3 regions of the Robbsia sp. KACC 23696 genome follow, and region 1 is predicted to be linked to each of the others. Evidence: riboswitches for the same ligand, from Rfam matches in the RefSeq annotation. Region 1 holds a riboswitch; each other region holds the start of a gene.
The links. A riboswitch is a leader RNA that binds a small molecule or an ion and turns the genes downstream of it on or off. The one in region 1 is predicted to bind cobalamin.
Positions count from the first base shown of each region.

Region 2: another riboswitch for cobalamin. It lies ahead of ABEG21_RS15640 (TonB-dependent siderophore receptor); the one in region 1 lies ahead of ABEG21_RS02520 (HoxN/HupN/NixA family nickel/cobalt transporter).
Region 3: another riboswitch for cobalamin. It lies ahead of ABEG21_RS17810 (CbtB-domain containing protein); the one in region 1 lies ahead of ABEG21_RS02520 (HoxN/HupN/NixA family nickel/cobalt transporter).

Region 1 is NZ_CP156626.1:626,626-637,018, reverse strand. It holds gene ABEG21_RS02565 (sensor histidine kinase KdpD) at 1-62, opposite strand, end outside; gene kdpC (potassium-transporting ATPase subunit KdpC) at 100-681, opposite strand; gene kdpB (potassium-transporting ATPase subunit KdpB) at 757-2,838, opposite strand; gene kdpA (potassium-transporting ATPase subunit KdpA) at 2,969-4,777, opposite strand; gene ABEG21_RS02545 (potassium-transporting ATPase subunit F) at 4,774-4,869, opposite strand; gene ABEG21_RS02540 (hypothetical protein) at 5,304-5,630, shown strand; gene ABEG21_RS02535 (dihydrodipicolinate synthase family protein) at 5,627-6,550, shown strand; gene ABEG21_RS02530 (hypothetical protein) at 6,554-6,892, shown strand; gene ABEG21_RS02525 (VOC family protein) at 6,977-7,363, shown strand; cobalamin riboswitch at 7,465-7,671, shown strand; gene ABEG21_RS02520 (HoxN/HupN/NixA family nickel/cobalt transporter) at 7,751-8,788, shown strand; gene ABEG21_RS02515 (hypothetical protein) at 9,079-9,261, shown strand; gene ABEG21_RS02510 (LysR family transcriptional regulator) at 9,278-10,189, opposite strand; gene ABEG21_RS02505 (EamA family transporter) at 10,283-10,393, shown strand, end outside.
Region 2 is NZ_CP156627.1:174,386-184,778, reverse strand. It holds gene ABEG21_RS15660 (hypothetical protein) at 1-459, shown strand, start outside; gene ABEG21_RS15665 (RHS repeat-associated core domain-containing protein) at 1-8, shown strand, start outside; gene ABEG21_RS15655 (iron ABC transporter permease) at 765-1,784, opposite strand; gene ABEG21_RS15650 (ABC transporter substrate-binding protein) at 1,785-2,813, opposite strand; gene ABEG21_RS15645 (ABC transporter ATP-binding protein) at 2,822-3,571, opposite strand; gene ABEG21_RS15640 (TonB-dependent siderophore receptor) at 3,661-5,832, opposite strand; adenosylcobalamin (AdoCbl) riboswitch at 5,964-6,137, opposite strand; gene ABEG21_RS15635 (Ku protein) at 6,241-7,176, shown strand; gene ligD (DNA ligase D) at 7,176-9,890, shown strand; gene ABEG21_RS15625 (acetate kinase) at 9,872-10,393, opposite strand, start outside.
Region 3 is NZ_CP156627.1:671,717-682,109, reverse strand. It holds gene ABEG21_RS17830 (multidrug efflux RND transporter permease subunit) at 1-1,867, shown strand, start outside; gene ABEG21_RS17825 (efflux transporter outer membrane subunit) at 1,950-3,557, shown strand; gene ABEG21_RS17820 (sugar transporter) at 3,630-4,835, opposite strand; gene ABEG21_RS17815 (histidine phosphatase family protein) at 5,182-5,814, opposite strand; cobalamin riboswitch at 5,932-6,087, shown strand; gene ABEG21_RS17810 (CbtB-domain containing protein) at 6,143-6,364, shown strand; gene ABEG21_RS17805 (CbtA family protein) at 6,377-7,114, shown strand; gene ABEG21_RS17800 (MFS transporter) at 7,215-8,438, opposite strand; gene ABEG21_RS17795 (hypothetical protein) at 8,435-8,803, opposite strand; gene ABEG21_RS17790 (MarR family transcriptional regulator) at 8,821-9,273, opposite strand; gene ABEG21_RS17785 (hypothetical protein) at 9,512-10,027, shown strand; gene ABEG21_RS17780 (DUF1028 domain-containing protein) at 10,057-10,393, shown strand, end outside.

The sequences.
Region 1 (10,393 bases):
TGGCGACGGCTTTCCTCTCGCTGAATGCGGCTCAACAACGCGTCGGGATCGGGACGCTCCATCACTTTTCCTGGCCTATGAAAGATCGATTGTCACGCGTCATGGATGGGTCGCCGCCGCGTCGAGCGCCAGATTCAGGCGCAGGACGTTCACCCGCGGTTCGCCGAGAAATCCGAATTGCCGACCAGACGTATATTGGACGATTTTTTGACGCACCGCATCCGGCGATAAGCCACGGGCCTTCGCTACCCGATCCATCTGATAATACGCCGCCGCCGGGCTGATTTCTGGATCGAGACCGCTGCCCGAGGACGTGACGAGGTCGACCGGCAACGGCGCCGTGTTACTCGGATCGGCCTGCCGCAATGCATCGATACGGCCCTTTACCTCATCGAGCAGCGCGGGATTCGTCGGTCCGAGATTCGAGCCGGACGATGCGGTGGCGTTATACGGATTCGGCGTGGTGGCGGAAAGCCGCGACCAGAAATATTGGGGCGCGTCGAATTGCTGGCCGATCAAGGCGGACCCGACCGGCTTGCCGTCGCGTTCGAGCAGACTGCCGTTGGCGCGATACGGAAACACCGCCTGCGCGATTCCGGTCACGAGCGCCGGATAGGCGGCGCCGGTCATCACCGTGAAAGCGGCAAACAAAACGATAGCGGGTCGAAAAATAGTATTCATGGTGCACTCCTTACGCAATGAGAGCGTGTGTGCCATCGCCGCTCGACGCGGCACACATCGGTCCTGAGAGCCCGTTCAAGCCCATCCCAAAAGGGCGAGAATCATGTCGATGACCTTGATGCAGGGAAAGGGCAGCAACAAACCGCCAAGCCCATAAATCAACAGGTTCCGTCGCAGCAGCGTGGCGGCACCCAGCGGCCGGTATCGAATGCCGCGCAGCGCCAACGGAATCAGGAAAACGATGATCAAGGCGTTGAAGATCACCGCCGACAGGATGGCAGACGTCGGCGACGTCAAATGCATGACGTCGAGGATGCGCAACTGCGGATAGGTCGTGGCGAACGCCGCCGGGATAATCGCAAAATACTTCGCCACGTCGTTCGCGATGGAAAACGTCGTCAACGCCCCGCGCGTCATCAGCATCTGCTTGCCGATCTCGACGATCTCGATCAACTTCGTTGGGTTGGAGTCGAGATCGACCATATTGCCGGACTCCTTGGCCGCCTGGGTTCCGGTGTTCATTGCGACGGCGACGTCGGCCTGCGCGAGCGCCGGCGCATCGTTTGTTCCATCGCCCGTCATCGCGACAAGACGACCTTCCGCCTGATGCGAGCGGATCATCGCCAGCTTGGCTTCCGGCGTGGCTTCGGCGAGGAAGTCGTCCACGCCGGCTTCCGCTGCGATCGCACTGGCGGTCAAGCGGTTGTCGCCGGTGATCATGACGGTCTTGATGCCCATCTGGCGCAATTCCGCGAATCGCTCCTTGATGCCGCCCTTGACGATATCCTTGAGTTCGACCACGCCGACCACTTCAGCGCCCACCTCGACGCCGCCAGAAACGCGCACCTTCTGCGCCACGACGAGCGGCGTGCTCCCGCGCCGGGAAATATCGTCCACCGACGCCTGCAATGCCGCGGGGAAATCACCGCCGCTCTCCTCCACCCATTTCCGTATCGCGGACGCGGCACCTTTGCGTAATTCCCGCTCCGGCAGATCGACCCCACTCATCCGCGTTTGCGCGCTGAAAGGAATGAAGGTCGCGCGCAGCGCCGCGAGGTCGCGTTCGCGTAAATTGAAACGCTGTTTCGCCAGGACGACGATACTCCGTCCCTCGGGCGTTTCATCGGCGAGCGACGCCAATTGCGCCGCATCGGCCAGTGCTGATTCGGTGCGATTCGGCGCCGGCACGAAGGCCGAGGCCTGACGGTTCCCCAGCGTGATCGTGCCGGTCTTGTCGAGCAGCAGCACGTCCACATCGCCGGCCGCTTCCACCGCGCGGCCCGACGTCGCGATCACATTGGCCTGCAACATGCGGCTCATTCCCGCCACGCCGATCGCCGACATCAAGCCACCGATCGTCGTCGGAATCAGGCACACCAGCAAGGCCACCAGCGCGGTCAGCGATACCACTTGCCCCGCCTTCATCACCGACACCGAGAATATCGAGAAAGGCAGCAGCGTGGCGCAGGCGAAGAGCAGTACCAACGTCAGCGCGACCAGCAGAATCGTCAAGGCGATCTCGTTCGGCGTCTTCTGCCTTTTGGCGCCTTCGACCATGGCGATCATCCGGTCGAGAAACGCTTCGCCCGGATTGACCGAAACCCGCACGACGATCCAGTCGGACAGCACGCGCGTGCCGCCTGTCACCGAACTGAAGTCGCCACCGGACTCACGGATGACCGGCGCCGACTCGCCAGTGATCGCCGACTCGTCGACCGACGCCACACCGTCGACGACCTCGCCATCGGCCGGCACAGTGTCGCCGGCTTTAATAAGGACGAAATCGTCCTTACGCAGCGAGGAGGCTTGTACCAAGGCGACATCGCCATCGACCTTCGGTTGCGCGAGCTTGCGCGCCGTCACGTCGCGCTTGGCCTCCCGCAGCGACGCCGCCTGCGCCTTCGATCGCCCCTCGGCAAGCGCTTCGGCGAAATTGGCAAACAAGACGGTGAACCACAACCACAGCGTCACGGCGAGGATGAAACCGGACGATTCCGGCGACGTGGGATGGCCCAGCACCGCGGCAATCCACAGCACGGTAGTCAGCAGGCTGCCGACATAGACACAAAACATCACCGGGTTTCGCAACTGCGTGCGCGGCGAAAGCTTGCGGAAGGCATCGATCAGCGCGGGACGCAACAAGGCCGGATCGAACATCGATCGTGCGCCCGGTTTCGGCTGGGGAGTCGGCGCACCGCCCTCGGCGTGTTGGCCCCCGGAAGCCGGCGCATCGCCGACGACATGCTTTAACGGAGAATTCATTTTCGATCTCGTGAACGACGGGGCCTCAATGGCCCGACACCATCATCAATTGCTCGACCACCGGTCCCAAGGCCAGCGCCGGAACATAGGTCAATGCACCCACCAATACGATCGTGCCGAGCAACAGCACCACAAACAGCGGACCATGCGTTGGCAGCGTCCCGGACGTCACGGCCAGTCGCTTCTTCGCGGCGAGCGCACCCGCCACCGCCAGTACCGGCACGATCCAGACGAAGCGACCGAACCACATCGCGATAGCCAGCAGGATGTTGTAGAAGGGCGTGTTGACGGTCAGGCCGCCAAACGCGCTGCCGTTGTTATTGGCCGCGGAGGAAAAGGCGTAGAGCACCTCCGAGAAACCATGCGGGCCGGGATTGGCGATGCCCGCGAGCCCGGCCGGCGCAAGTACGGCGATCGATGATCCGACGAGGACCAGGAAAGGCGTCAGCAGGATCGCCACGGCGACCATTTTCATCTCGTACGCTTCGATCTTTTTTCCGAGATATTCCGGCGTGCGGCCGATCATCAACCCGGCAACGAAGACGGCCAATACCGCGAAGGCCAGCATGCTGTAGAGGCCGGAGCCCACGCCGCCGAAAATCATCTCGCCCAATTGCATCAGCAGCATCGGCACCAGGCCGCCGATCGGCGTCAGGGAATCATGCGTGGCGTCCACCGCCCCGGTCGACGCCGACGTGGTTGCAACGGTGAAGATGCCGGTTTGTGCGATGCCGAAGCGCGTTTCCTTGCCCTCGGCGTTGCCGCCGGACTGCAAGGCGCTTGGCGTCTGATCGACATGCAGCGCGGCGAATGCCGGATTGCCGCTTTGCTCGGCATGCAGTTCGACGCCCAAGGCGATCGTGAAAGCGATCGTCATCGCGGCGAGAATTGCGATGCCTTGCCGCCTGTCGCCCACCATGACGCCGAACGTGACGCACAAGCCCGCTGGAATCAACAGCATGGCCAGCACTTGCAAGAAGTTTGTCAGCGGCGTGGGATTCTCGAAGGGGTGCGCCGAGTTGGCATTGAAAAAGCCGCCGCCGTTCGTTCCCAATAGCTTGATGGCTTCTTGCGAGGCAACCGGCCCGAGCGCAAGCGTCTGCTTGCTGACGGACGTATCCACCGTCTCGGGATTGCCGCTGGCGTCTTTCACCGGATTGCCTGCGCCATCCAGCTTCGGCGCCTGATATACCGTTGTCTGGAGCGTATCGATCTCTTTGTAAGGCGCAAAGGTTTGGATGACACCCTGGCCGACAAAGCACAACGCGACGACCACGGCGAGCGGCGCAAGGATGTACAAGGTAATGCGTGTGAGGTCGACCCAGAAATTACCGATCGTCCGCATCGTGTGTCGGGCAAATCCCCGGATCAACGCGACGGCGACCGCGATCCCGGTGGCGGCGGAGAGGAAGTTCTGCACCGTCAGCCCGACGACCTGCGACAGATAGCTCAGCGTGCTTTCCCCGCCGTACTCCTGCCAGTTTGTATTAGTGACAAAGCTGACCGCGGTATTGAACGCGCCATCAGGGCTCATCGGCCCCATCGCTTGCGGATTGAACGGCAGCCATTGCTGCAGTCGAAGCAATGCATAGAGAAACAGCGTACCGATGCCGCTGAACAGCAGGATGCAAACGGCATAGCGCTTCCACGACATTTCGGTATCGGGATCGACGCCTGCGATCGCGTATAAAACCTTTTCGATGGGGCGACCCAGCCGCCGCACGACAAACGACGAACCGTCCATGACCGCTGCGATATAGCGTCCTACCGGGTAGGCCAACAACAACAGCACGACGATAAAAACTGCGGATTGCAGCACGGTGTTGGCATTCATTGCAGATCCTCCGCACGCACCAGCGCATACACGAGGTAGAGAAAAAGCAGCAACGATGCGCCACCCGACATCCATAAAGTCCAGGCAGTCATATCAGCGACCTCCCGGGGTACGGCGCAAACGGTCGCAGCCGCGCACCAATAAGAGACAGACTACGCAAAAGCCGACGATGCCGGCCACGTAAAAGGCGTCCATTTTGCTTCGTTCCTTACACGAAAAAGTCGTGGCGATCCTGCGTATAAAGCGTATCAAGAGCAGCATAAAGATCGCGATAAGAAACAGGGCGAAGGTATAAAGAACGCATAAAGATTGATGTGCAAGGGCCCGTACGCCTCGCTGTCCACAAAAAATCGCCGCGTCCTTGATGCAAAGGGGCGCTTTTTTTACGCCAATTTGATGCACCCCGGCGCTACGATTCCGGCATCGCCTCTCTGCCTGTTGGCGCGTCAACGGGCTCCCGGAGGAAAGCGCGCATTGGATCGCATTCCTGCGCGATCCCGGCATGTGGCAACAGGAGGAATGAGTCATGCTTTCGTGGAACAAGACGCATGCGGTGCGGCGCCCTTCGCACGCCGCGCTACCCGCACCGTTCGATGCCTACATCATCGAAGTGGTCGCGCACGATCTCGCACCATCGCAACAGCGAATGCAACTGAAGCGCGTATTCGAATCGTCACTCGGTGCGACGGTGCGCGAGGCCACGCTGTTTCCTTCACGCATTCACTTCACGTTCGACGCCCCTGCCGCCGGCATGAAAGCGACCTTGCAACATCTGCTGTCGCTGATCCCCGGTGCAACTATCCAGCAAATTTACCCGCGGGAATTTGAATACCCGTCGCGACGGACAAAATGATGATTTCAGGTATATGGCTGCCGCTGGTCACGCCGTTTAAACATGGCGAAGTGGATCTGGCCGCACTGCAAAAGTTGATTCGATACTATGCAAAAACGGGTATCAGCGGCTTCGTCGCCTTAGGCACAACCGGCGAGTCGGCACTCCTCTCACCGGCAGAACGCCTCGCCGTACTGGAGACCTTTTTCGACGTAGTCCCAACCGGGATGCCGGTCTTTATCGGCGTAGGCGGCATGAGTACTGCGGAGATGTGCGACGCGATGTCGACCTATCGCGCCTTCGATCCGGCCGGCTATCTGATACCCGCACCCGCCTATATCCGTCCCGATCAAGACGGCTTGCTATGGCACTTTTCCACCATCGCGGACGCTGCAAAAAAACCGATCATCCTCTATGACGTGCCTGTGCGATCAGGCGTCGCATTGGCGCCCGAAACGGTCGAGAAGCTGCTTTATCGGCACGAGATCGTTGCGATCAAAGCGTGTGTCCCGGCGAGCTTCACCGCTTTCGGAAAATTACCGCTCAGCATGCTTTGCGGTACCGACGCCGCCTTGATCGAGTGTCTGCTGGCCGGCGGCAGCGGCGGCATTCTCGCAAGCGCGCATGTCTTCCCGGAGGCGCTCGTCGCAATCGACCGAGATATGCGCGGCGCGGCCGAAGGCGCCGCCCCCTACGGCATGGCGCGCCGACGCAGTGAGGCCTCGCTCGACTTCGACGCGCTCACCGACACGATTCGCCTGCTTTTCTCGACGAGCAATCCCACCGCGATCAAAGCGTGCCTGGCATTGGCCGGCTTAGCGCGCGCCGAAACCCGTCCGCCCTTGACGACGGCGTCCGACAAGCTGATGGAGCAGCTGTCTCGTGCCCTGTCCGTCACCCCCTCGGCGCTACGCCGGATGCCCTTGTCTGTTCTGGAGTAAGCGATGAACCGTTCTACGCCGCAAACCGCGCCGCTTTGCGCCGCACCCTCCTTGACGCCCGCCCGCGGGCTTGGCGATGCCGCCGCTGTCGCACAGCAACGCGTGTTTCTCGACATCACCCTGCAAAGCGACTGTCACGGCAAGGCCGGCTCGCCACGCGACCGGCTGAGTCAGTTGCTCCATTCCGCTTTGGGCGTGTACATCATCGGTACCAGCGTCGCGGGCGAAAACGTGGTCGTGCGTTTCGATATCGCCGCGGCCGACGTCGACTTTACGCTGCACATGCTCATCACGGCCTTGCCTGGCGCAATGATCGGCCGGCTCGTGTCGCGCGGCGTTTGAGCGGCGCTGCCCGTGACGCCGATCGAAGCGTGCCTCATGCGTTAAAATTGCCGCATCCTCCGCGATCGGACAAGGCACGCATCAGTGAATATTTCAGGCATCCACCACGCGGCAATCATCGCCTCCGATTACCCGCGCTCGCGCCGTTTCTATACCGAAGTCCTCGGATTGGAGATCGTCGCGGAGGTCTATCGCGCGCAACGCGACTCCTACAAGCTGGATTTGCGCCTGCCGGATGGCGCGCAGATCGAACTGTTTTCCTTTCCCTCGCCTCCGCCGCGCGTCAGCCGACCCGAGGCCTGCGGTCTACGCCACCTTGCATTCAGCGTGCCGGATCTGGAAGCAGCCGTGCAGTCATTACGACATCACGGCATCGAACCGGAGCCGGTGCGGGTGGACGAATATACCGGCAAGAAGTTTACGTTCTTTGCCGACCCGGATGATTTGCCGCTCGAGCTATACGAAGCGTAAGGTCCGCGCCCAGCTGGCAAGGCGACGCGTGCATATCGCGCCCGTGCGTCGATGTTTCGGGTCTTTATCGAGATACGCCCTTTCCAGCGCCCGGATCCCGCCGTATAGTGGCGATCGATGGTTCCATATCGGATTAAAAGGGAACACAAGGCGCGGAGGCGGCATGCCGCGGGCTTGTGGCTGCCCCCGCAACTGTGTGCGAGAAGCGCGCCGTCCTTGACTGCCACTGACACCGCAAGGTGTCGGGAAGGCCGACGGTGCGCGATGATCCGCCAGCCAGGAGACCTGCCGTCGAACCCGGGTCAGAGCGATGGCGTCGTGCGGGGTGCCGCGACGCCGTTGATGCGCGAATGCGCGGCTCTGGCAACCTGACCAATGAGTTTCGCCGTGCAAAACACGTCTTTGACGAGGGATGACGTCTCCCTTAAAGCCCGCATCCTCTCCGTTTTTTCGGTACTCGGCCTTTTCAATATCGGCACCTGGATATGGGCCTTTATCGCCCTCCACGGGCAGCCGCTATTACTCAGCGCCGCACTGCTGGCGTATGGCTTCGGCTTACGGCACGCCGTCGATGCCGATCATATCGCCGCCATCGATAACGTGACCCGCAAACTCATGCAGGACGGCAAGCGGCCCGTCACCGTCGGCTTCTTTTTTGCACTGGGCCACTCCGCCGTTGTCGTGATCGTCGCCTTGGGCGTCGCCATTGCCGCGTCTGCCTTGCAAAGCCGCGTGGATGCGTGGCGCACGATCGGCGGCATTCTTTCGACATCGGTCTCGGCGCTCTTTCTGTTCCTGATCGCCGCGATGAATATCGTGATCTTGCGAGGCGTCTGGAAGCGGTTCGACAAGGTGCGCCGCGGCGAGTCGATCGAGGCGGACGATCTGGATCTGCTGCTGAATAATCGCGGGTTGCTCGCGCGCTTGTACAAACCGCTTTTCCGGCTGGTGTCGCATCCCTTGTGGATGCTGCCATTGGGCTTCCTGTTCGGCCTGGGATTCGACACGGCAACGGAAGTCAGTCTGCTGAGCATGTCCGCCTCGCAGGCGGTACATGGCGTCTCGCTATCTCAAATTCTCGTTTTTCCGATGCTGTTCGCGGCGGGCATGTCTTTGGTCGATACGGCCGACGGCGTCCTGATGCTAGGCGCCTATCAATGGGCTTTCGTCAAACCGATCCGCAAGCTTTACTATAATCTGACGATCACGCTGGTATCGGTCGTCGTCGCCGTCATGATTGCCGGCATCGAAACGCTCGGGCTGTTGAACGACCAGTTCGGCTTTACTGGCGTGTTTTGGGATATCGTCGGCGCGCTGAACGATAACTTCAACGATTTAGGCTTCTTTATCATCGGCCTGTTCATCTTTGCGTGGGTGTCGTCGTTGGCGATCTATCGCTGGCGCCGCTACGATCGGCTTGCGTGATCATCCGCGCAACACCCTTCCTTAACGCAAGCGCAAGGCGACGCGATCGCCGAATTTTCGATGTCGATGGAGAACATGTCCGCACGGCCTTTATTCATAATCCAGATGGGGATCCCGCCCCTCGATGTAAGAGAGGCATACGGCGAACAGGCGGCGTGGGTGCGGCAAGCCTTGGCGAGTGGGCATCCCGAAATCATTGGCGTACAGCCGGAACGGGGTGAGAACCTGCCATTGCCCGCGGCGGTGTCGGGGGCGATCATCACCGGCTCCTGGTCGACAACGACAAGTCGATGTCCGTGCAGTTTCACCCCGAGTTCACCGTCGCGCTGATTCGACACTGTCTGACGCGACACCGGAACGCCTCATCTCGCAATGGCAACGCGCTGCCGCCAGAGACAACCGGCACGTCGGCATCGTCCGATACGCCCCACGCGCATCGCTTACTGCTGCGCTTCGTGGCGTCGCTCGCGTAGCGTGCCGCGTGCCTCGTCAGCCGCACACGCGACTGACAAGGAAATCCACGAAGAGGCGATGCCGCGCCGATAGATATCGCGTGCCGGGATAGAGCAACCATGCTGCGCCTTGCCACGGCGTGCGCAGCTCCCAATCGGTGAATATCGCTTCCAAGGCGCCCGAGCTCAGCGTATCGCCCACCATGAAATCCAGCATACAGGCAATGCCGAGGCCCGCCTTGGCCGCGTCCAGCCGCATCGGACTGTGATTGCACACATAGCGTCCGGCGACTTTCACGGAGACTTTCTCTGCGTCGCGGTGAAAATGCCATACATTGTCGTCCGGCGCTTCGCCCAGGAACACGCAACGATGGCCGGCCAACTCGCTGGGATGATCCGGGCGGCCGTACTCCTGGAAATAAGCAGGCGAGGCGCAGACCACTTGCCGCACTGGCGTCAACGGGCGCCCCGTCAAACCCTCGGGCGGCGTGTCGGTGATGCGAATCGTTAGATCGACGTCTTCCTGGAAGGGATCGATGACGCGATCGGTGACGATCAACTGGAGATCGACAAGGGGATAGCACTTCAGAAAGTCGATTGCGATGGGCTGCACGACCTTCACTGCGAACGCGCGCGGCACGCTCAGGCTGATTTTTCCTTGCGGTGCTTTCACGAATCGATCGCTCAGCGCCACGACCTCCTGACTCGCGCTCAGCATCGCGCGTCCGTGCGCGTACGCGGCCTGCCCCGCGTCGGTCAAGCGCAGCGAGCGTGTCGTCCGAACGAGAAGCTGCACACCGAGCGCATTTTCGAGACGTGCAATCTGCTTGCTCACCGACGATGGCGTCCGGCCCAGTTGCCGTGCAACCGCCGAAAAGCTTTCCGCCTCCGCGACTTTCGCAAAAACGGCGATGTCGGGCAGCAGCTGGATGCCGAGACTTGTGCTCACGGGGAATAAATGAAGTGCCTGAGAAGAGGATTATCACCGTTTAGGATGCCCCTGAGAATAGGTGCCGTCAACCACGTCATCTCAAAGGTCCGTATGAAGCTGCCAGCACGTTGCCAGACTGTCCATCTGGCGGAATGGATGTTGCTCCTGGTCGCCATTGCGTGGGGCAGTTCCTACAGCATCGCCAAACACGCGGTTACCTTT
Region 2 (10,393 bases), on a different replicon from region 1:
GCAGATAAGACGGTTTTACTTTTGCTAAGTGATACAAAGAAAAGGCACAGATTGTTTCCCTGGTACGAAACTGATGGGGTTTATTTGGAATTTCCGCTTCAATGGATCTTGTTCCGCGAGATCACAGGAGCCCAGCTAATAGACCAGTCATTTGTGCTATCGCGCATCGACAGCTTCTCAATCGCACGTGTCCCAGCCCCTCGTTCCAGAGACACGCCGTTTCTTGCTCATCTGTGTATGCTCGTATTCGGATGGTTGTTTCTCGCCACACCCATTCTTGTGCGGCTAAAGCTGTCGGATTCGCAAGCGAAGTCGCGGGAGGATGTGCGCGAACTATTAGTGCAAATCGTCTCCGAATCTGAATCCGGGCCCGAGCTACTGAATTCCGTAGTGAAGCGCATACGCCGTGCGCGGTCGTTGAGGGCGATGGCCGATGCGCTGATGGAATTTTATGACTGAGACTTGGTCTCTGTCGCGCCTCAGTTCTAAGCTACGCTGTGGCGCCTTGATGGGCGCCGTCTTGTCGGATGGATTCGCCCCTGTATAACCGGACACAGCATCACACCAAGTGGACTCCCCCCGGTCTGGGTAAACAAATTGGACCCTCACGCCGAAGCACTTTTAAAGGCCTCGGGACTGACGCCGCCTAAATGACTGCGTCCCCGGATGCGCATGTAATATGGCGCGACCTCTGCAAGGCGTTGATTTTGCGACCGCCTGTTCGCGCTAACGAAGTCGCCATACGCGCGGGGCGGCCGTCATTGTCATAAACGTCGTACCAACACCGCCAAAGTCGCACCACCGACCAACGCGGTAATAACGCCGATCGGCAAATCGTCGGGCGCGATCAATACCCGGGCGCCGACATCGGCCCATATAAGAAATAACGCACCGTAGACCGCGCAAAGTGGCAATAGGCGTCGATGCAGTGCGCCGCTGAAGCGGCGGCAGAGATGCGGAATCACCAGCCCGACGAAACCAATCGCGCCGCTGACGGACACGGTGACCGCGGTTAACAGCGCACAGACGACGAACAGTTCACGTCGTAGTCGCGCCGTATCGATGCCCAGCGCGGTTGCCGACAATTCGCCGCTCATCATCGCATCGAGCGCGCGACTGCGTGCCCAGAGCCAGATGATTCCGACCGTGGCGCAGAGCGCTGGCACACCCAACAAGGACCATCGCGCGAGTCCGAGTCCGCCCAGCATCCAGAACAGCACCGATGACGCGGCGCGTTGATCGCCCAGATAGAGCATCAGATTGGCGAGGGCCGACGCGGTAAAGGCGACCGCGATGCCCGACAGCAATAAGCGGGACGGCGTCAGCGCGCCCCGCCAGCCGCCCAGTATCAGTACCGCGGCACTCGCCAGCAGGGCGCCGATAAAAGCAAACAGGGACAGCGTCCATTGCCCAGCCAGATTCCCGGCGACGACCGTCGCGATCACCGCGCCACAGGCTGCGCCGGCACTCACCCCCAGCAAATGCGGATCCGCCATCACATTGCGCGTGCTGGCTTGCAGCGTCGCCCCGGTCACGGCAAGCGTGGCGCCGACGATCACTCCTAGCAGCACGCGCGGCAGGCGAATCGACCAGACGATGCCATCGGTTGCCGCCGAGACGAAGGGATCGACCGGACCGAGGCCGACGTGCGTCAGCAGCACCCGTCCGATATCGATGGGCGCGAGCGTCACGGGCCCGAAAGCGGTGGCGACGACGATCGAGATCAGCAGGGCCAACAGCGAGAGCGGCAGGACGAGGCGCGTAAGGCGGGATGCACGTGCCATTTAGTGCGCCCCTGCGTGCAATGCGTCGACGAGAGCTTCGGGGAAGGCGTCGGGGTGCAGCGCATGCGCGATCGTTTCGACGGCCTCGGCATTGTGGATGCCGGGCGTTGCCGCGTCGTAGGGCAATACGATAAAGCGATGGGATCGTATCGCGGCGACGCTGGCCAGCGCAGGATTGTCGAGCAGGAACTGTATTTTTTGCCGTGCGGTGATCGGGCCGTAATCGACGATGACGATGAATTCCGGATTGCGTGCCACGACGGTCTCCCATCCCACCTGCGTCCAGCTTTGTCGGACATCGTCGAGGACATTGCGGCCGCCCGCCGCGTCGATCAGCGCCGTGGGCATGGCCAGCGCGCCGGCGGAGAAGGGCTTGTCCTGCCCGCTATCGTAGACGAACACCGTTGGCGTATGCGACCGATGCGCAAGCGCCGCGCGTACGGCCGTAACACGCTGCTGCATCCCCGCGACGATCTGTGCCGCGCGTGCGTCGACATCGAATATTGCGCCGAGATTGCGTAAATCCGCGTACGTGTCCTCCAGTGACGCGGCAGGCCGCCGCATGACATGGGCGCACGACTCGCGCAATTCGTAGGTCGCGATATGAAAGTCCGCGAGCGTCGACGGCGTCACCGGGCCGCCGACCTGCATCCCGTACAGCCATCCCGCGACATAGAGATCCGCGTGCGCATCGACCAGTGCTTCCAGCGGCGGGTAGCGGCGCGCCAGCTCGGGCAAGGTCCCCAGAGCGGCTTTCAATTCAGGCGGAGCGGTCTTCCAGCCGGAGATGCCGGTATAGCCGACCATCCGCTCGCGCAACCCCAAGGCCAACATCATTTCGGTCAGGTTGATATCGTGGCTGACGGCGCGCCGCGGAGAACGATCGAACGTCACGCTGCGGTTGCAACTGCGAATCGTCACGGGGTAATGCGCTGTGCGTGGCGCGGCGGCTTCCGCAGCGGCAGCGGCGTCGGCCTGGAAGCCGAGGCCCGCGAAGAAGGCACAGGCAATGAGGCATCGAAGAAACATGCTGTTCGCTACTCCATAATCGGCGTGATGCGGGGCGTCGCATGCACTGGATGGTCGTCGATCACCGCGTCGATGCCGTAATGGGCTTTCAGTCGCGCGGCGGTCAGCACCGAACGCGGGCACCCCTCGGCAACGATCCGTCCGTCAACTAGCAGATAAAGGCGATCACAGAAGGCGGCGGCCAGATTCAGATCATGCAAGGCGACCAGCGTCGACAGGCGCTGCGCCTTGATATGCTTCATCAAGCCGATCTGATGACGGGGATCCAGGTGATTGGTCGGTTCATCGAGCATCAGCACGCGCGGCTGTTGCACCAGCGCACGCGCCAATAGCGCACGTTGGCGCTCGCCTCCCGAGAGCGTGGCGAACGGCCGATACCGCCAAGCGAGTAGATCGACATCGCGGAGGCATTGTGTGACAAGACCCACGTCCTCCTGCGTCACACCGTCGAAGGGACGCTTGTGCGGCGTTCGCCCCATCGCCACTACCTCCTCGACGGAGAGTCCGAACGCATCGGGCGCGTCCTGCAGCACGACGGCGATGCGCTGCGCGGTCCAACGCGCGCCGGTCTGCCAGATATCGGTGCCGTCGAGCCGTATCTGGCCGCTGTCCGGCCGCGCGTAACGGAACGCGCACCGCAAAAGACTGCTCTTGCCGCTGCCGTTCGGTCCGATCAATCCCACGCACTCGCCCGGCCCGACGCGCAGCGACACCCGCTCCAGCAAGGCGTGACGCGCAATGCCCGGTGCATGTTCCATGCGTGGTCGGTGGCTCGTAGGCGACGGCGACCACGACAAGTCCGTGATCGTCAGCAGACCGGTTGCGGTATCGGTGTCGGTGCCGGTGATCAAAACCGCACCGTCGCCGTGACGCCGCCCGAGCGCGGCGCGCCCAGCAGCCATTGCGTGCCGCTATTTTGGGATGTAATCGCGTAGGTGCGGTTCGTCAGATTACGCAGGTAGAGCGCCAGCGTGAGATTGCGCGATACGCGCCAGGAAGCGCTGGCGTCGAGCAGCAGGTAGGCGGGAATGCGCACGCTATTGGCCGTGTCGCCGTAGCGGCTGCCGACATACCGCAGGCCGGCACCGACATTCCAGCCCGGCGTGAACGCCCAGTTCACCCAGACATTGGCGGTTTGCTGCGGCACGTTGAAGGGCACATTCCCGGCGCGGGAGACCGAGCTGGCGCCCACCGTTTCATCGAACGTATCGTAGCGGGCCCGTAGCACCGACGCGTTGGCATCGACGGACCAGCCGGCGGGCAATTTCGCGCTGCCGGTCCATTCGATACCGCGAGACGACTGCCTGCCGATCTGAATCGTTTGTGTCGGATCGTTCGGGTCGGTGCTGAGCAACTGGTTCTTGACGATTTGATAGAAAGCGAGGGTCCAGTCCGCTCGCCCGCCCGCCAGGATCTGTTTGATCCCGGCTTCCCACTGATGTCCGGTGGACAAGGCATAGGCGCTGCTGGCTTGGGACAAGCTGATCAAGGAGCCGACGCCATCGGAACCGGTGGTGTATTGCCCGTACAGCGTCAGCACCGGGGTCAGCGAAAACACCAGGCCGGTGCGCCAGCTGGTATTGGCAAAGGTGCGCTTGAACTGCGTGGCGGCCGTGGTCGCTGTGGCAAAGGTGTCGCGTCGGTAATCGATATGGTCGTAGCGTAGCCCGCTGACCCACGCCAGGCGATCGGTCAACTCGATGCGGTCTTCGGCAAAGAGGGCAGCTTGAGAGGTGCGCGTGCGAAACACCGGTCGGGTCGCATCGGTGCTACTGAACAGGCCCGGATCGAAGCCGCTTTGCGGGACGACGGAGCCGCCGTCGAACGGGGTGTTGCTGCCATCGACGAAGGTCACCGAATTGAACTCGCCGCCGATCACGAAGCGATTCTGTCGCCCCGCGATAGGCCCGTTCAGCGTGGCGTCCAGACGGTCGCCGATCTGCCGTTGATGATGCAGTATCTCGATATAGTCACTGCGCGCGACGCTATCGTTTGCCTGCAGCGCATAGCTTTCGGCGTCGCGCCAGTGTCGATCGATCAACATGCCATACAGCTGATTGCGTACCGTCAAGCCGGGTAATGCTTGCCACCGCGTATCCAGACGCGTCCAGCGATCGTAGTAGGCGATGTTCGCATCGGCGACGTTATAGTTCTGCCGCGTCAGCGCGGCAGAGAGCGCCCCGTCCCGCACCGGCACGCCGAAATAGGCCATCGGCATTTGCCGCGCATAGTCGAACGACAGCGTGAAACGCAGCGTCGGCGTCGCGTCCAGTTGCAGCGCGCCGCCCACCGCGGTCGTATGCGATTCACCGCGTAGCATCCAGCCATTGCTGCGCTCGTCGTTCAGATAAAAGCGATAGCGCAGCGGTGGCGTGCCGGGGTGCCCGGTGTCGATCGGTCCGGTCGTGTCGAATGCCACGCGCTTCTCGCCGTACGCGCCGACGCCTAGCAACAGCGTCGTGCTGCGCACGCGTTGCGGCAGCTTCGGGATGACATCGATCACGCCGCCCATGCCGCCCGCGCCGTTGAGTACCGAGGCGGGACCGCGCAGCACCTCGATGCGGTCGACGGACCAGGTATCGAACGGAAAGGTCACGGTGCCGGCGCCAACGAATAGCTTCGTGCCGTCGAACAAGGTCGTGATCGATTCCTGCCCGCTAAAACCGCGTACCGAGAGGGCCGTCCCCCCATTGCCGGGTGCAGCGTTGTTCGCGTAACCGGCCGCGCGGGTCACGGCGTCGAGCACGGTCGTGTCGCCGCGCGCGCGGATCGTGTCACCAGAGAGGGTATCGACGCTGGCGGGCGTATCCATGCTCGACATCCCGAGGCGACTGCCGGTGCCGATCGGCACGGCCAGGCGCTCGGTCTTGTCGGCGTCGCGCGGTGCCAGGACACGAACGGGCGGCAACGACGCGTGTTCCGCCACCGTTTCGTCGGCGTTGGCTGCGCGTAACACGCCGGCCGAGGCGAGCATGGCCAACACCGCCATCGCGGGTCGCGTGGGATGCCGCGGGGCCATCGGTGGCGCTTGGCGCCGGCAGCGCTTCGGCATGCCAAGCGTCGATCGACGTCGTGCGGGAAGAAAGGGAGACGCGGCAGCGGGTTCAGGCGCAAGGGCGCCTGTCCGCGAGCGGACAAAGGGATTCACGCAAATCGCTCCATGGGGTGACGCGCCCCGTTGGGTAGGGAAGAAAACGGTACGGAGCCAGGTCTGACTTCCAACGCGCAGCGAGGGGTTTTCCCATCCTGCGCGTTGGTCACAGTGGCGCGACCGCGCTGGATTTACACCAGCTTCCGGACTCCGCATAGCGCGCATTGTACTGTGCAAACGCGTCGGCGCAAGCGCCGTGACCAGATCAGGCATAAAGATTGCGCCATGGCCCGACTTAGCACGGACTTTCCTTCTACAACGACAACAAGGAGTGCGATGGCCAAGATTCTGTGGAAAGGCGCGATTGCGTTCGGCCTCGTGCATGTCCCGGTTCAGCTCTATCCGGCCACGCGGGGCTCGAAGCCGTCATTCCATTTGCTCGACGAACGCTCGCTCGATCCCATCGGCTATCGTCAGTACAACAAGCGGACGGGGAAAGAGGTCCCTCGGGACAAGATCGTGCGCGGATTCGAGTATGAAAAAGACCAATACGTCGTGCTGAGCGACGACGAGTTGAAAGCGGCGAATCCGAAATCGACGCAAAGCATCGATGTCGTGTGCTTCGTCCCGGCCTATCAGGTCAACTTTCTCTATCTCGATACGCCGTATTTTCTGGCACCGGACAGCCGCGGCGAGAAGGTGTACAAGATGTTTCGCGAAGCGTTGGACGTCTCCGGCAAGATCGCCATCGCCTTGGTCGTCATGCATGAGCGTCAACATCTGTGCGCCCTCGTGCCGACGCCAGAGGGGTTGTCCTTGACGACTTTGCGTTGGGCGGAAGAAGTCCTGGATGCCGGCGACGTCGGCGATATGGGCGCCAGAAGTTGGCGCGATGCAAGCGTCAGCGCGAAGGAGCGAGAGATGGCGGTGCGCCTGATCGACGATATGAGCGCGGATTTTACGCCCGACGAATACAAGGACACGTACCGAGACGACGTGCTCGCGCTGGTCGATCGAAAGGTGCGTGCCGGCAAGACGAAGACCGTCGAAGCGGTACCGGCGGCCGGTGACGACGACAACGGGCGGGGGGCCGATATCCTCGATCTTACGGCGTTGCTGAAGCGCAGCCTCGGTCAGCGCGGTCGCGGCAGCGCTGCTGCGGACGAGCCGGATGACGACGGCAAGCCGGATACGTCGCGACGCGGCGCGGGAGCAAAGAAAGCCTCCAGTAGAAAGACGACGACGCGCAAGACCGGGACAGGAGGGCGGTGATGGCCGACAATCTGGCGACGTATCGGGGCAAGCGGCGCTTTAGCGGCGAGGCAGCGACGCGAGAGCCGGAAGGTGGCCGCGCCTCGCGTGCCAGGAAGGCCGCCAACGAGGGTCTGCGCTACGTCGTCCAGGAACATCACGCGCGAAATCTGCATTACGACTTCCGTCTCGAATTGGATGGCACCTTGAAGTCGTGGGCGATCCCGAAAGGGCCGAGCGAGGACCCCAAGGTCAAGCGGCTCGCGGTCCATGTCGAGGATCACCCGGTGGAATACGGTGCTTTCGAGGGCACGATTCCGAAAGGCCATTACGGCGCGGGCGACGTCAAGATTTGGGATCATGGCTCGTGGGAGCCCGAGGGCGGTATCGCCGCCGCGCGAAAAGGATATGCGGCTGGCAAACTGACCTTCCGGCTTCATGGCGAACGGCTGCAGGGTAGGTGGGCGCTGGTCCGCACGCGCATGCACGGAAAACAGGCGCAATGGCTGCTGTTGAAAGAACGCGAGGCCGAGGCGAGCGCGGACGCCGCGTCAGCCGAAACCGCCGCGTCCGCGCCGCCCGCCAAGACGGCAAAGCGCGCAAAGCCCGGCAAGCCCGGCAACGGCAAGCCGACCCAGGCGGACGACTGGCGCGCCATTTGGGAAAGGGTAAAGACGCAGGGTCGGCGCGCCGCTTGTCCGGAGACGATGAAGCCGCAACTGGCGACCTTGGTCGATAGCGTGCCCGGCAGCGGCGAATGGTCGTACGAAATCAAATTCGACGGCTATCGTATCGTCGCGCAGGTGCGCGCTTCCGCGACCAAGGCGAAGCGCCGCGCAGGGCCGGTCAGCGTGCTTTACACGCGAGAGGGCAACGATTGGACGGCAAAGCTGCCTGAGCAGGCCGCGGCGTTGAGCGCGTGGACCGAGGCCATCGGGGAGCGATACGGCAGCGCCATTCATGGCGCGTGGTTCGACGGTGAGGCCGTGGCCTTTAATAAGGAAGGCGTTCCGGATTTCCAATCATTGCAGAATGCGTTCGATGCGCATCGCAGCAGCCATATCGTTCTGTATCTGTTCGATCTGCCCTATTTCAACGGATACGACTTGCGGGAAGTGCCGTTATCGGAGCGACGTGCCCTGTTGCGCGCCTTGCTTGCCGAGATCCCGGTCCCGGACCTATTGCGGTTTTCCGAGGACTTTGCCGCACCGCCCGCGCAATTGCTGTCGCATGCGTGCGCGCTGTCACTGGAAGGGGTCATCGGCAAGCGGACCGACAGCGCCTACCGTGCCGGGCGGGCGCCCAGTTGGATCAAATTGAAATGCCGACGTCGACAGGAGTTCGTCATCGCGGGCTTTACCGAGCCGGCGGGTTCCCGTTCGGGCGTCGGTGCCTTGCTGCTGGCGGTGTATGACAAGACGAATACGGGGAAGGGTAAGGGCAAGCCGACACTGCAGTACGCCGGGCGCGTCGGGACCGGCTTCGACGCGGCGATGCTGAAGGCCTTGCGTGCCAAGCTCGACGCACTCGAGAAGAAGCACGGATCGGCGACGGCTCCGGTGAGCAATCCCCCCGCGTCGCGGGCCGGCGGCAAGGTGCACTGGGTGACGCCGACCTTGGTCGCCGAATGTGCGTTTGCCGAATGGACGCGCGATGGCGTATTGCGCCAAGCCTCGTTTATCCAATTGCGAGATGACAAGTCAGCGAAAGACATCGTTCGGGAGGACGCCGCCGTGCAACCCGCTTCCGCCAAAGCATCGAAAAAGACCGCCGTCGCCAAGGCGTCGGCGCTGGAAAAAGAAGCAAGCGGCTTCAAAGGCAACGACGTCATTGCAGGCGTTCGCGTGACCCATCCTGACCGGGTGGTCGACAAGCAGAGCGGTGCCCGGAAGATCGATCTGGTGCGCTACAGCGAATGGATCGCGCCATGGCTTTTGCCGGAATTGAAGCAGCGGCCGGTATCGTTGATGCGCGTCACCGGCGATATCGACGGCGAGTCGTTTTTCCAGAAGCACGCGCCCAAGCAATCGATACCGCACGTCACGCAGCATGCCGATTTGGACCCGGGGCATCCCCCCTTGCTGACCTTGGATAGCGTCGACGCGTTGGTGGGGGCGGCCCAGATGGGGGCGATGGAACTGCATACGTGGAACGCGCGCGTGGACAGTATCGAAAAGCCCGATCGCATGATCTTCGATCTGGACCCGGGCGCCGGCTTGCCGTGGGCGCGAATGATCGAAGCCGCGCGGTTGACGCATACGATCTTGGAGGAGATCGGCCTGAAGGCCTTTTGCAAGACCAGTGGCGGCAAAGGTTTGCATATCGTCGTGCCCTTGACGCGACACGCGAGCTGGGAGCTTGTTCGCGACTTTGCGCAATCCGTCGCGCAGCATCTGGCGAAAACATTGCCCGATCATTTCATTGCAAAAATGGGAGAAAAGAATCGCAAGGGCAAGGTTTTTGTCGATTATCTCCGCAACAACCGGGGCGCGAGCACGGTGGCGGCATTCTCGCTACGCGCACGCCCCGGACTAGGTATTTCGGTGCCGATCACGTGGGACGAGCTTGCATCGATACGCGGCGGCGATCATTGGACGCTGGAGACGATCCCAGAAAGAATGGCGCAATGGCCCGATGCCACCGACGGCAAAAAAGGGCCCTGGCACGGCTATGCGACGGCACGGCAACGCATCACTGCCGAGATGCGCAAGCGGCTTCAGCCTAGCAAGGACTGAACGTGCGCGGCCATTTGCTTGTTCTCGTCGGACGCCACGACGCGGGTCTCGAGCGATAGGAATCCTAGCTTGTCGGCGATACGTTCGCGCAGCGCCGCGCTATGTTCACCGACGCCGCCAGTGAATACCAATAGGTCGACACCGCCCAATATCGCCGCGAAGGAACCTACCGCTTTTGCCACGGCCGTGACGAAATACGTCAGCGCGAAGGCGGCCGTTGCATCGCCTTTATCCGCCGCTTCCTGGATGACCTGTACGTCGCTGCTGAGCCCCGACAAGCCTTTCAAGCCGGATTGCCGGTCCAACAAGGTTTCGAGCTTGTCGGCGTCATAGTCGTGTTCGCGCATCAGATACAGCAGGATCGTCGGATCGAGATCGCCGCTGCGGGAACTCATCGGAATGCCGCCGGTCGGCCCGAGCCCCATCGTGGTATCCATCGGCTTAGCGTCTTGCAGTGCAGCTAAACTAGCGCCGCTTCCCAGATGCGCGATGACGGTGCGCGC
Region 3 (10,393 bases), on a different replicon from region 1:
GGCCGTGTTCGTGCCGCTGGCTTTCATGTCGGGCCTGACCGGCCAGTTCTACAAGCAATTCGCGATGACGATCGCCATCTCGACGGTGATCTCGGCGTTCAATTCGCTGACGCTGTCGCCGGCGTTGGCGGCGCTGCTGTTGAAAGGTCATGACGAGCCGAAGGACTGGCTTACCCGCGTCATGGACCGCTTGTTCGGCGGCTTCTTCCGTGTATTCAACAAGGTGTTCCATCGCGGCTCGGAACAATACGGACGCGGCGTCACGCGCATCATCGGCCGTAAAACGGTGATGTTGGGCCTGTATGCGATCTTGCTTGGCGGGACGTTTTTCATGAGCAAGACCGTGCCGGGTGGTTTCGTGCCGGCGCAGGACAAGCTCTATCTGGTCGCCATCGCGCAGTTGCCGAACGGTGCGTCGCTGGATCGCACTCAGGAAGTCGTGCAGGAGATGGGCCGTATCGCGCTGACGGTGCCGGGAACGTCGGCTGCCGTGCAGTTTCCAGGCCTGTCGGTCAATGGCTTCACGAACTCGTCGAGCGCCGGCATCACGTTTATCCCGCTCGACCCCATCGACAAACGGCCAGGACATGTGCCGATGGACAAGATCCTGGCCGAGCTGAATGCCAAGATGTCGTCGATCAAGGGCGCCTTCGTCGCGGTGTTCCCGCCGCCGCCGGTGCTGGGTCTTGGCACGTTGGGGGGATTCAAGCTGCAGATCGAAGACCGCGGATCGCAAGGCTATACCGCGCTCTACGACGCTACGCAGGCCTTCATGAAACGGGCCGCGCAGGCGCCGGAGCTGGGGCCGAGCTTCTCGAGCTATCAGATCAACGTGCCGCAATTGAACGTCGAACTGGACCGCGTGAAGGCGAAGCAACTGGGCGTGTCCGTGACCGATGTCTTCAATACGATGCAGGTCTACCTGGGCTCTTTCTACGTCAACGACTTCAACAAGTTCGGCCGCGTCTATCAGGTACGGGTTCAGGCCGATGCGCGTTTCCGTTCGAACAGTGGCGATATCGGCCTGCTGCGCACGCGCAATGCCAATGGCGAGATGGTGCCGCTGTCGTCGCTGGTGAAAGTCACGCCGACCTATGGCCCGGATATGGTCGTGCGTTACAACGGCTATACCGCTGCCGACGTCAATGGCGGACCGGCGCCGGGTTATTCGACCGATCAGGCGCAGGCAGCCGTTCGTCGGATTGCCGCGGAAACGCTGCCGCGCGGCTTCAAGTTCGAATGGACCGATCTGACGTATCAACAGGAATTGGCGGGGCATGCGGCATTCGTCGTCTTCCCTGTCAGCGTGCTGTTGGTGTATCTGGTGCTCGCTGCACTGTATGAAAGTCTGTTGCTGCCGCTCGCGGTGATCTTGATCGTGCCGATGAGCATCCTGTCGGCCTTGACCGGGGTCTGGCTGACGCACGGCGACAACAACATCTTCACGCAGATCGGTTTGATGGTGTTGGTAGGGCTGTCGGCGAAGAACGCGATTTTGATCGTCGAGTTCGCGCGGGAATTGGAGATGCAGGGACGCACGATCGTCCAGGCCGCGATCGAAGCCAGCCGGCTGCGACTCCGCCCTATCTTGATGACGTCGATCGCTTTCATCATGGGCGTGGTGCCGCTGGTGCTGGCCAGCGGGCCGGGTTCCGAGATGCGGCATGCGATGGGTATCGCGGTCTTTTTCGGGATGCTCGGCGTGACGCTGTTCGGTTTGATGCTGACGCCGGTGTTTTATGTCGTGCTGCGTAAGCTCACGCGCAAGGAGCATCTGGAAGACACGCATCATCGTCATCCGTCGATTCAGGGCGTGGAAGCGTCGTGGGGCGGAGAGACGGAACCGGCAACGCACAAATCGTCGTGATCCCCGGAGACGGGGTGAAGAGGGAAACAAAATGACAATGCACTATCTCAAGCGAACCATCGCGCCGCGGTTTGTTCGCCGCATGCCACCGATGGCGTTGTCGCTGATGACCGCGTGGGTCTTGAGCGCCTGCTCGATGGCGCCGCATTATGACAAGCCTGGCGTCGGCACGCCCACCGCCTTCAAGGAAAACGCCGTTCAATCGACCGATACGGCCTTGACCGATGGCACGCTGAGCGAGGCCGATAAGGCGCGGGCCGCACAGTGGAAGGTTGCGGCGCCGTCGGACCAGTTGCCGCGTGGCGAATGGTGGCGCATCTTCGGTGACGCCACGCTCGATGGCCTCGAGTCGCGTGCGTCGGCGGCGAGTCCGACCTTGCAGGCCGCCTTCGCGCGTGTCAACGAATCTCGCGCGACGCGGGACAGCGCACGGGCGGACCTGTATCCGTCGCTGGGCGCGGGCTTCGGCCCGACGCGGGAAAAGGTATCCGGGGCGTCGCAACTGCAACCGGACAATGTGACGATCCCGTCGCAGACGCTCTGGCGTGCGCAAGCGAGCGCTTCCTACGAAGTCGATCTATTCGGTCGTGTTTCCGACAACGTACGCGCGGCGCGCGCCGATGCCGAACAGAGCGACGCCTTGTATCGTTCGGTGTTGCTGACGTTGCAGGCGGATGTGGCGCAGCAGTATTTCGCCTTGCGTTCTCTCGACGCGGACCATGGCGTGCTTCGGCGAACCATCGCGCTGCGCAAGCAGGCTCTCGATCTCGTGCAGCGACGCTTCGACGATGGCGACATCAGCGAGCTGGATGTCGTTCGCGCGCGCAGCGAGTTGGCCAGCGCGCAGTCCGACGCGATGACGGTCGAACGCCAGCGCGCGACCGCCGAGCATCGGCTTGCCGTGCTGGTGGGCAGCACACCCGAGACCTTCACGATGCCCGACAGCCCGTTGCAGCAGGTGCAAGTGGCGGTGCCGGCCGGGTTGCCGTCGTCCTTGCTCGAACGGCGCCCCGATATCGCGGCGGCGGAACGGGCGATGGCTGCGGCGAACGCGCGGATTGGCGTGGCGAAAGCCGCCTATTTCCCGTCGCTGTCCTTGACCGGGACGGCGGGATTCGAAGCGGCGACGCTTGGCGATTTGTTCAAATGGTCCAGCCGTGCGTTCCTGCTCGGCCCACTTGCCGGCACGGCCCTGACGTTGCCGATCTTCGACGGCGGTCGGCGACACGCGCAGTTGGCGCAAGCCCGCGCGCGCTTCGACGAACAGGCGGCAAACTATCGCTCGCAGGTGTTGGATGCGTTCCAGGAAGTGGAAGACAGCCTGTCCGATCTCAGAATTCTGCGCACGCAGCGCGAGACGGAGGCGGTTGCCGTGCAGGCCTCGACGCGGGCAGCCAGTCTGTCGCGACGGCAATATGACGAGGGCGAGGTCGATTATCTGACGGTGATCGACGCCGAGCGGACGGCGCTGCAATCGGAGCGCACCGCCACGCAACTGGCCGGCGTGCAAGCGGCATCGACGGTCGCTTTGATTCGAGCGCTGGGAGGGGGGTGGGGAAGCGATACCGGAGAAGGCGCGAGTGGCGCCGGGGTGAAGCAGGGGAAAAGCGACGCCAGTGGCCAACCGATCGCCTCCGACAAGGTCCGCGCCGATCGGCCCGCGATTGCTCGGCTGGCAGCCGTCGAGTGATCGCGGCGATCGGCGCATGACGGAGGGCCGGCAGGACGCTGGCCGCTCCGCTGCGTTGCGGTACGCTGGCGATCAGCTCGTAGGCGCGCCGATCTGACGCGCGAAACGACGCGCCATGTAATAGACCAACGCGACGCCGAACAGGGCGACCACGCCGCCGCCAAAGCCGATATAGCGCATGCCGATATGCGCGGCCACGACGCTTCCTAACAAGGCGCCGCCGCCGATACCGACGTTGTAGATGCCGGAGAACATGGCCATCGCCACGTCGGTTGCATCGCGTGCCAATGCCAGTACCTTCGCTTGCAAAGACAGGCCGAAGCACATGATGGCGATGCCCCAGAACACGCTGAGCCCTTCCAGCAGATAGCTATTGCCGGAGAAGGGCAGCAACAGCAGCAGGCTGATCGTGATCACGAGGATCGCCGCGATCAATAAGGCAAACGGGAACTTTCCGCTCAGGCGATTGAACAGGAAAGAGCCGATCACGCCCGAACCGCCAAACAACAGCAGCAGCGCGGTGATCATCGGTCCGCTCAGGTGGGCGACGTCGCGCGCGAACGGCTCGATATAGCTGTAGCCGGTAAAGTGCGCGGTGACGACGAGGGCCGTCAAGGCATAGACGCACAACAGCGCCGGACGCTTGAACAAAATCGGCAAACTGCTCAAGGAGCCGGCGTTCTCGCTGGGCAGCAACGGTAGGGCGCGCGCCAACTGATAGGCGGCGACCGCCGCTACTGCCGCGATCGCGAGGAAGGTATACCGCCACCCCACCAGTTCGCCGAGCATCCGGCCAAGCGGGATGCCCAGGACCATGGCGAGACAGGTGCCGGTCGATAGCAGACTCAGCGCTTGCACATGTTTGCCCGGCGGTGCCACGCGGACGGCCAGGGAAGCGGTAATCGACCAGAACACCGCGTGCGCGAAGGCAATGCCGACGCGACTCAATTCCAGAACACGGAAGTTCCACGCGAAGCCGGACAGGATATGGCTGGCGATAAATACGACAAACAGGCCGATCAACAATTTGCGACGTTCGATCGACCGCGTCAGCAACATCATCGGCAACGACAACAAGGCGACCACCCACGCATACACGGTCAGGATCAGCCCGACCGCGGAAGGCGGCATGTCGAACGAGGTGCCGATGTCGCTCAGCAAGGCGACCGGAACGAATTCGGTGGTGTTGAAAATGAACGCGGCCAGCGCTAGAGCAATGACACCGCGCCAGTTATCGGTCGGGTCTTTGGGCGCCGCGTCGGTGGCGGAAAAGTCCATCAGTCAATCTCGGGCAGGAAAGTGTTGGCAACTGCCCATTGCGCAGCCGCGCGGAACTCGGCTTATCGGAACGCGGCGAACGGGGTCGCGACATGCTGCGCTGCAATGCGGGCAGCAGCCGAGTGTACGCCCGCTGCGCGCGCCCCGACAACCCGTCAATGGCGATGTAACCGCATACAGATACGACCGTTACAAATCGTCGCATACTCTCGTGTGACAAGCCGGTCTCGCGTCGGCAAAAACACGACAATGCCGTTAGTCGTGTCATGAGTCTTTTACGGGAGGGGATTATCCGAGTGTGACGCGTCGCGTGCTTAACGCGTCGCGCGATGCGTCATGTCGTGCGTCAGAGGACGAACATCGCGCCAGGCGCGACATCGAGTTGATGGAAGCTCTCGAGGCGCGCGCGGCGTGCCAACAAGACGGCGGCGCGCACCACCGTCGCGCTGGCGATCGCCAGAATCGGCAGCGCGTCGTCGCCGTTTTCGACGGTGTCCGCATCATCTTTCATCGTGCTGGCCAACCAGACCGTCATGCGGCGACGCACCGAGTCGAAAGAATCGCCACCGGGCGGTGCGAAGTAGGGATCGCGGGTCCAGGCCTGCAGGGCGGCGGGATCGTCCCGGCCGATTTGCAGCGCGCTTTTTCCGGCCCACGCGCCGAAATGCGGTGTCGAGAGCGTGCCGTCGATCGTAATCTGTTCCGAGGAAAAGCCCAAGGCGGTGGCGCTGGCGACGGCAATCGCCGACGGCGCGCAGTAGACGCGGACAAAGGCGCTGGTGAGCGCGACGAATGCCTCGCTCTCGCGCGCGGCGCGGAGCTCTTCCACGGCGCGGGCATCTAGTCCCTCCGATTCCGTGTCAAAGGCAGCGGCGTGACGCTGCCCGCGCAGCGCGGCCGTTTCATCCCGTTCGGGGAATAGGCCTTTGCGCATTGCCGGCGTCGATGCATGCGCCATCATGACAATTGCCCGTGCCATCCAAGTTGCTCCGGGCGTTCCATAGCGGAGCGCCGATCTCGTAGTGATAAGGGCCGACCCGTCGATCAGCCCGACCGACTTCGCCCGTCGGGCTGATCGACGCGCACGCGCGGCAACGCGTCGACGCGTTGCCGCGGCCTCATGCCGTAGAATACGCGAATTGAAAGGCGGAAGCCGGTGAGAACCCGGCGCGGTCGCGCCACTGTGTCCGGATCCGATACGCCAAGCGTGTGGATCCCGGAAGTCAGACCTGCCTTTCAAAAGATCGCGTCGTCGTCACGACGACGCGCTTTCCTTCAAACAGGGCGCACGACCCCAGGAAGATACGATGACTGAACATACCTTGTCGCAAACGATCGACACCGCCGCAGCGCCTGCTGCCATCCCGCTGCGCGATCTGCTTCCGTGGATCGTCTTCGGCGGCCTGCTGATGTTGATCGCGATCTATTTCGTCGGTGCGGAAGAGGGCGCTACCGCGCTGATTCCGGGCATGTACGTACACGAATTCGTTCACGATGCCCGGCATTTGCTCGGCTTCCCGTGCCACTAAGGGGACCGCGCCATGGTAGGTCGTCTTCTGGTACGCGGCATGATCGCGGGCATTGCCGCGGGTCTGTTCGCCTTCGGCGTAGGCAAGATCGTGGGGGAGCCGCAGGTGAATCGCGCGATTGCTTTCGAGAGCGCCGAGCATGCGCATGGCGGTGAGCACGAGGAAGAGTTGATCAGTCGCCAAGTGCAATCGGGTTTGGGCCTGGCAACCGGCGTGCTCGTTTTTGGGACAGCGGTGGGCGGCTTATTCTCGCTGACCTTCGCGTTTTGCTACGGTCGGGTGAAGGGTCTCTCGCCGAGATCATTATCGGCGTTGCTGGCGCTTGCCGCGTTTATCGCGCTGGTGATCGTGCCGACGTTGAAATATCCGGCGAATCCGCCTTCGGTTGGAGACCCCGACACGATCGGCTATCGCACCGGTCTGTTCTTCCTGATGCTGGCGATCTCGGTAACGGTCATGGTGTTCGCCCTGAGCGTGCGCCGCGCGGCGGTGGCGCGCTGGGGCGCCTGGAACGGATCGCTCGTGGGCGGTGCGGTCTATATCGCGATCGTCGCCGCCGTGCAGATGGGCTTACCCGCTATCAATGAAGTGCCGGCGACGTTCCCGGCCAGCACCTTGTGGCAGTTCCGTCTCGCCTCGATCGGTATGCAGGCCGTGGTCTGGACGGTATTGGGTTTGGTGTTCGGCGTGCTCGCTGAGCGGGTATTGCAGAAGCCCGCATTGCCGCTGACCGGGCGGCTGCGCACCTGATCGTCTTGCCGCGTCGCGATGCTTTTCGCGGCGCGGCGAATGGATCTTTACCTCTCGGTTCCGGCGGAACGCGCGTTCCGCGAGCCGAAAGCCCGTGCCGTCAGCGCGGGCCGATTTTTCCCTTCTTCCAGGCCCATGCGCCATACGCTGCTGCCGCGAAACCGCCGGCGGCGCCTACGGCCAGACCCCATCGCGCACCGAAATGGTCGGCGACCCAGCCCACCGTGGGCGCGCCCAGCGGTGTTCCGCCTAGCGCCACCGCGAGGCGGATTGCCATGACGCGGCCGCGCATCGCGGGCTCCGTCGACAATTGCATCAGGCTGGAGCTGCTGTTCGTCACCGTCAGCGCGGCAACGCCAACGACGACGAGCGCTGCTGCAAAGGCCCATTCATTGGGCGCGAGCGCGGCGGCGGTACAACCGATCCCGAATACCAGCGAGCCGATCATTACGATGCGAAAGCGCGGCAGCGCTCGCTTCGCGCCCAGGAAGGCGCCACTGATCGTGCCGACCGCCATTGCCGAAGACAGCAAACCGTAGTGGCCCGCGTCCAGATGGAAGACATTCACCGCCATCGTCGAAATGAATAGCGCGAAATTCAGTCCGAACGTGCCGATAAAAAACAGCATGATCAGTACTGTCGCCAGGTCACCGCGTGAGCGCACATAGCGAAAGCCCGCGACCAGACTGCCTTTTGCGCGGACAGCCCGTTCCTGCAGATGGAGCGATGCCGGGTCGAGACGCGACAGCGAGTACAGCACGGCGATGAAGGACAGCCCGTTCAGCAAGAACGCCCAGCCGGTGCCGACTGCTGCAATCATCACGCCTGCCGCTGCCGGGCCGATCATCCGCGCGGCATTGAACGACGTGGAATTCAAGGCGACGGCATTGGGCAGATCTCGGTCCCCGACCAGCGCCGACACGAAAACCTGGCGCACCGGCGCGTCGAAAGCCGTGGTGCAGCCGAATAGCAGCGCGAAGATATCGACTTCCCAGAGTTGCACCACGCCGGTGACCGTCAGCAGGCCAAGCAGTACGGCGAGCACGCCCATCGTCGATTGGGTGATCATCAGCAGTTTGCGCTGATCCATGTGGTCCGCCGCATAGCCGGTCAGCGGCAACAGAAGCATCTGCGGGCCAAACTGCAGTGCCATCACGACGCCGACGGCGGTGGCGTTGTGATGCGTCAATTGCGTAAGAACCAGCCAATCTTGCGCGGTGCGCTGAATCCAGGTGCCGATATTCGAGACGAGCGCACCTCCGGCCCAGACGCGGTAGTTACGGTTATACAGGGAGCGAAAGGCACTGTTGGACGGCGTGGTCATGCGTGGGGTTTCGCCTCCGCGTTGAGGGTGCCGCCATGAAAGCGACCAAAGTGACGCGCGGAGAATAGCGCAATGGCGAGCACGCCCAAAGCGAATGGCAGCGCGTCGGCCAGGTTGCGGATATCGAAGTCACCGACGTGCGCCAACAGCAGCCAGGCGAAGATCAGGTTGGCAAATCCCCACAGGACATTGATCGTCGATGAGGAGAGGCCTTCGCCAGGCGGGCTGGCAAACGGCGTCTGGAACGGACGGCCCATGACGCCCGAAACGAAATGGGGTATCGCATTGGTCGCGAACAAGCCGCCGAAAAACCAGGCGAGCGCATGCGCGGGAAAAAAAGAAAGGGCGTGGTGCAGCGAGGTCATGGCACAGCTCCTGGAGGTCAACGTTCGACGAGACGACGCACCAACGTCAGTGCATTCGCCAACTGCTGTTGTTCGCTGCCGGAAAGCGATCCGAGGATTTGTCGGTAGAGCCAGTCTTGCCGGGTGGCACGGCCTTCCTGGATGCGATGACGGCAGGTTTCGGTCAGCGACAACAGCGTTTGCCGGCCATCGTTTGGATCCGGCGCGCGCTGCACTTGCCCGGCGCCTTCGAGGGCGACGATGATTTCGCCCAGCGATTGAGAGCGCATGCCGATGCTGCGGGCGAGTTGCGACAAGGTGATGGGCTCATCCTTTTCCAGCCGGAGTAGCACGGTTTTTTGGGACGCCGTGAAATCGCCGGGATCGGCCTGTTCGCGCAGGCGCCGCTTCAAGCGGCCGCTGATCGTGCGCAGATCTTCGGCGAGCTGGAAGGCGAAAGCGTCGTGCGCAGGGTCGGGGGAGGTGTTCATGCTACGGAGTGTAGCATGTGTGAAGGTAACCTGTGAAGGTAACCTGTGAAGGTTGCCTTTGTATGTGGGTGGGGGAGGGAATAACTGCGAGACCGGATTTCTCTTTCTGAGCGGGATGAATTCCGAGGTACGGTCACTAGCCTTCCTTAGGAAAAACCAAAAGTCCGTTTGCCATTTCCTGATTGTAGCGAGCGTTTTGTAACGACACACTGCGTGCATTCGTTACGGAAAATCGCATATGAACACCGCCATGAAAGCCTCGGACAAGGACGGCGAGATGCCTGCACGCTCGGTATCGAGCACCGAGGTAATCGTTGCTACGACGATAGGCAATGCCCTCGAATTTTTCGATTTCACTGCCTATAACTTCTTTGCGGTGCTGCTCGGAAAGCTCTATTTCCCGACGCTGAGTCCGCTCTTTCAATTGGTCATGTCGACCGGGACGTTTGCGATCGGGTATTTTTTCCGTCCCCTCGGCGGGGTGCTGATTGGCGTGTACGCGGACAAGATAGGTCGGAAGGCCGCGCTGACATTGACCGTCGGCATGATGGCGCTCAGCTCGGCGATGATCGGCCTCGCGCCGACCGATGCCACGATCGGCATCTGTTTGGTCGGCTTCGTGATAAGTCCGATCGGCGGCTTTGTTTCAGACCTGATCGGCCGGAAGCCGGTGATCGTCCACTCGCGCCTCCTGGTCATCGTTACCGTTTTACCGTTGTTCTACTGGCTGAAGGCCGAGCCGACGGTCACATGACTGCTCGTCGTCGAAGGCGTGCTCGCGGCGTGCGCCGCGTTCGGCGCTACGGATTGGGTATCGCCACGTATTCAGTCGCGGTCGGGCAATGGTGCGATGGGCTCGATCGCCATGCGGGCGCCACGATGAGCCAGGCGTTCGTGCGGACGACCAATAACGCCCTTGCGCTGAACCTGCTCAAGCTCGGACATTCGGCAAAATACGTGACCGACGCATTGGTGCGCGACGACGACTTTGCATCCTATCGACAGATAGGGGTGATCTCCGCGGACGGTAGCGTCAGGTGTCATTCGGGTCCTGACGCGCGCGGCTGGGCAGGCTATCGTGTAGGGCAAGGCTATGTGGCGATGGGGAATGTGCTGAGCG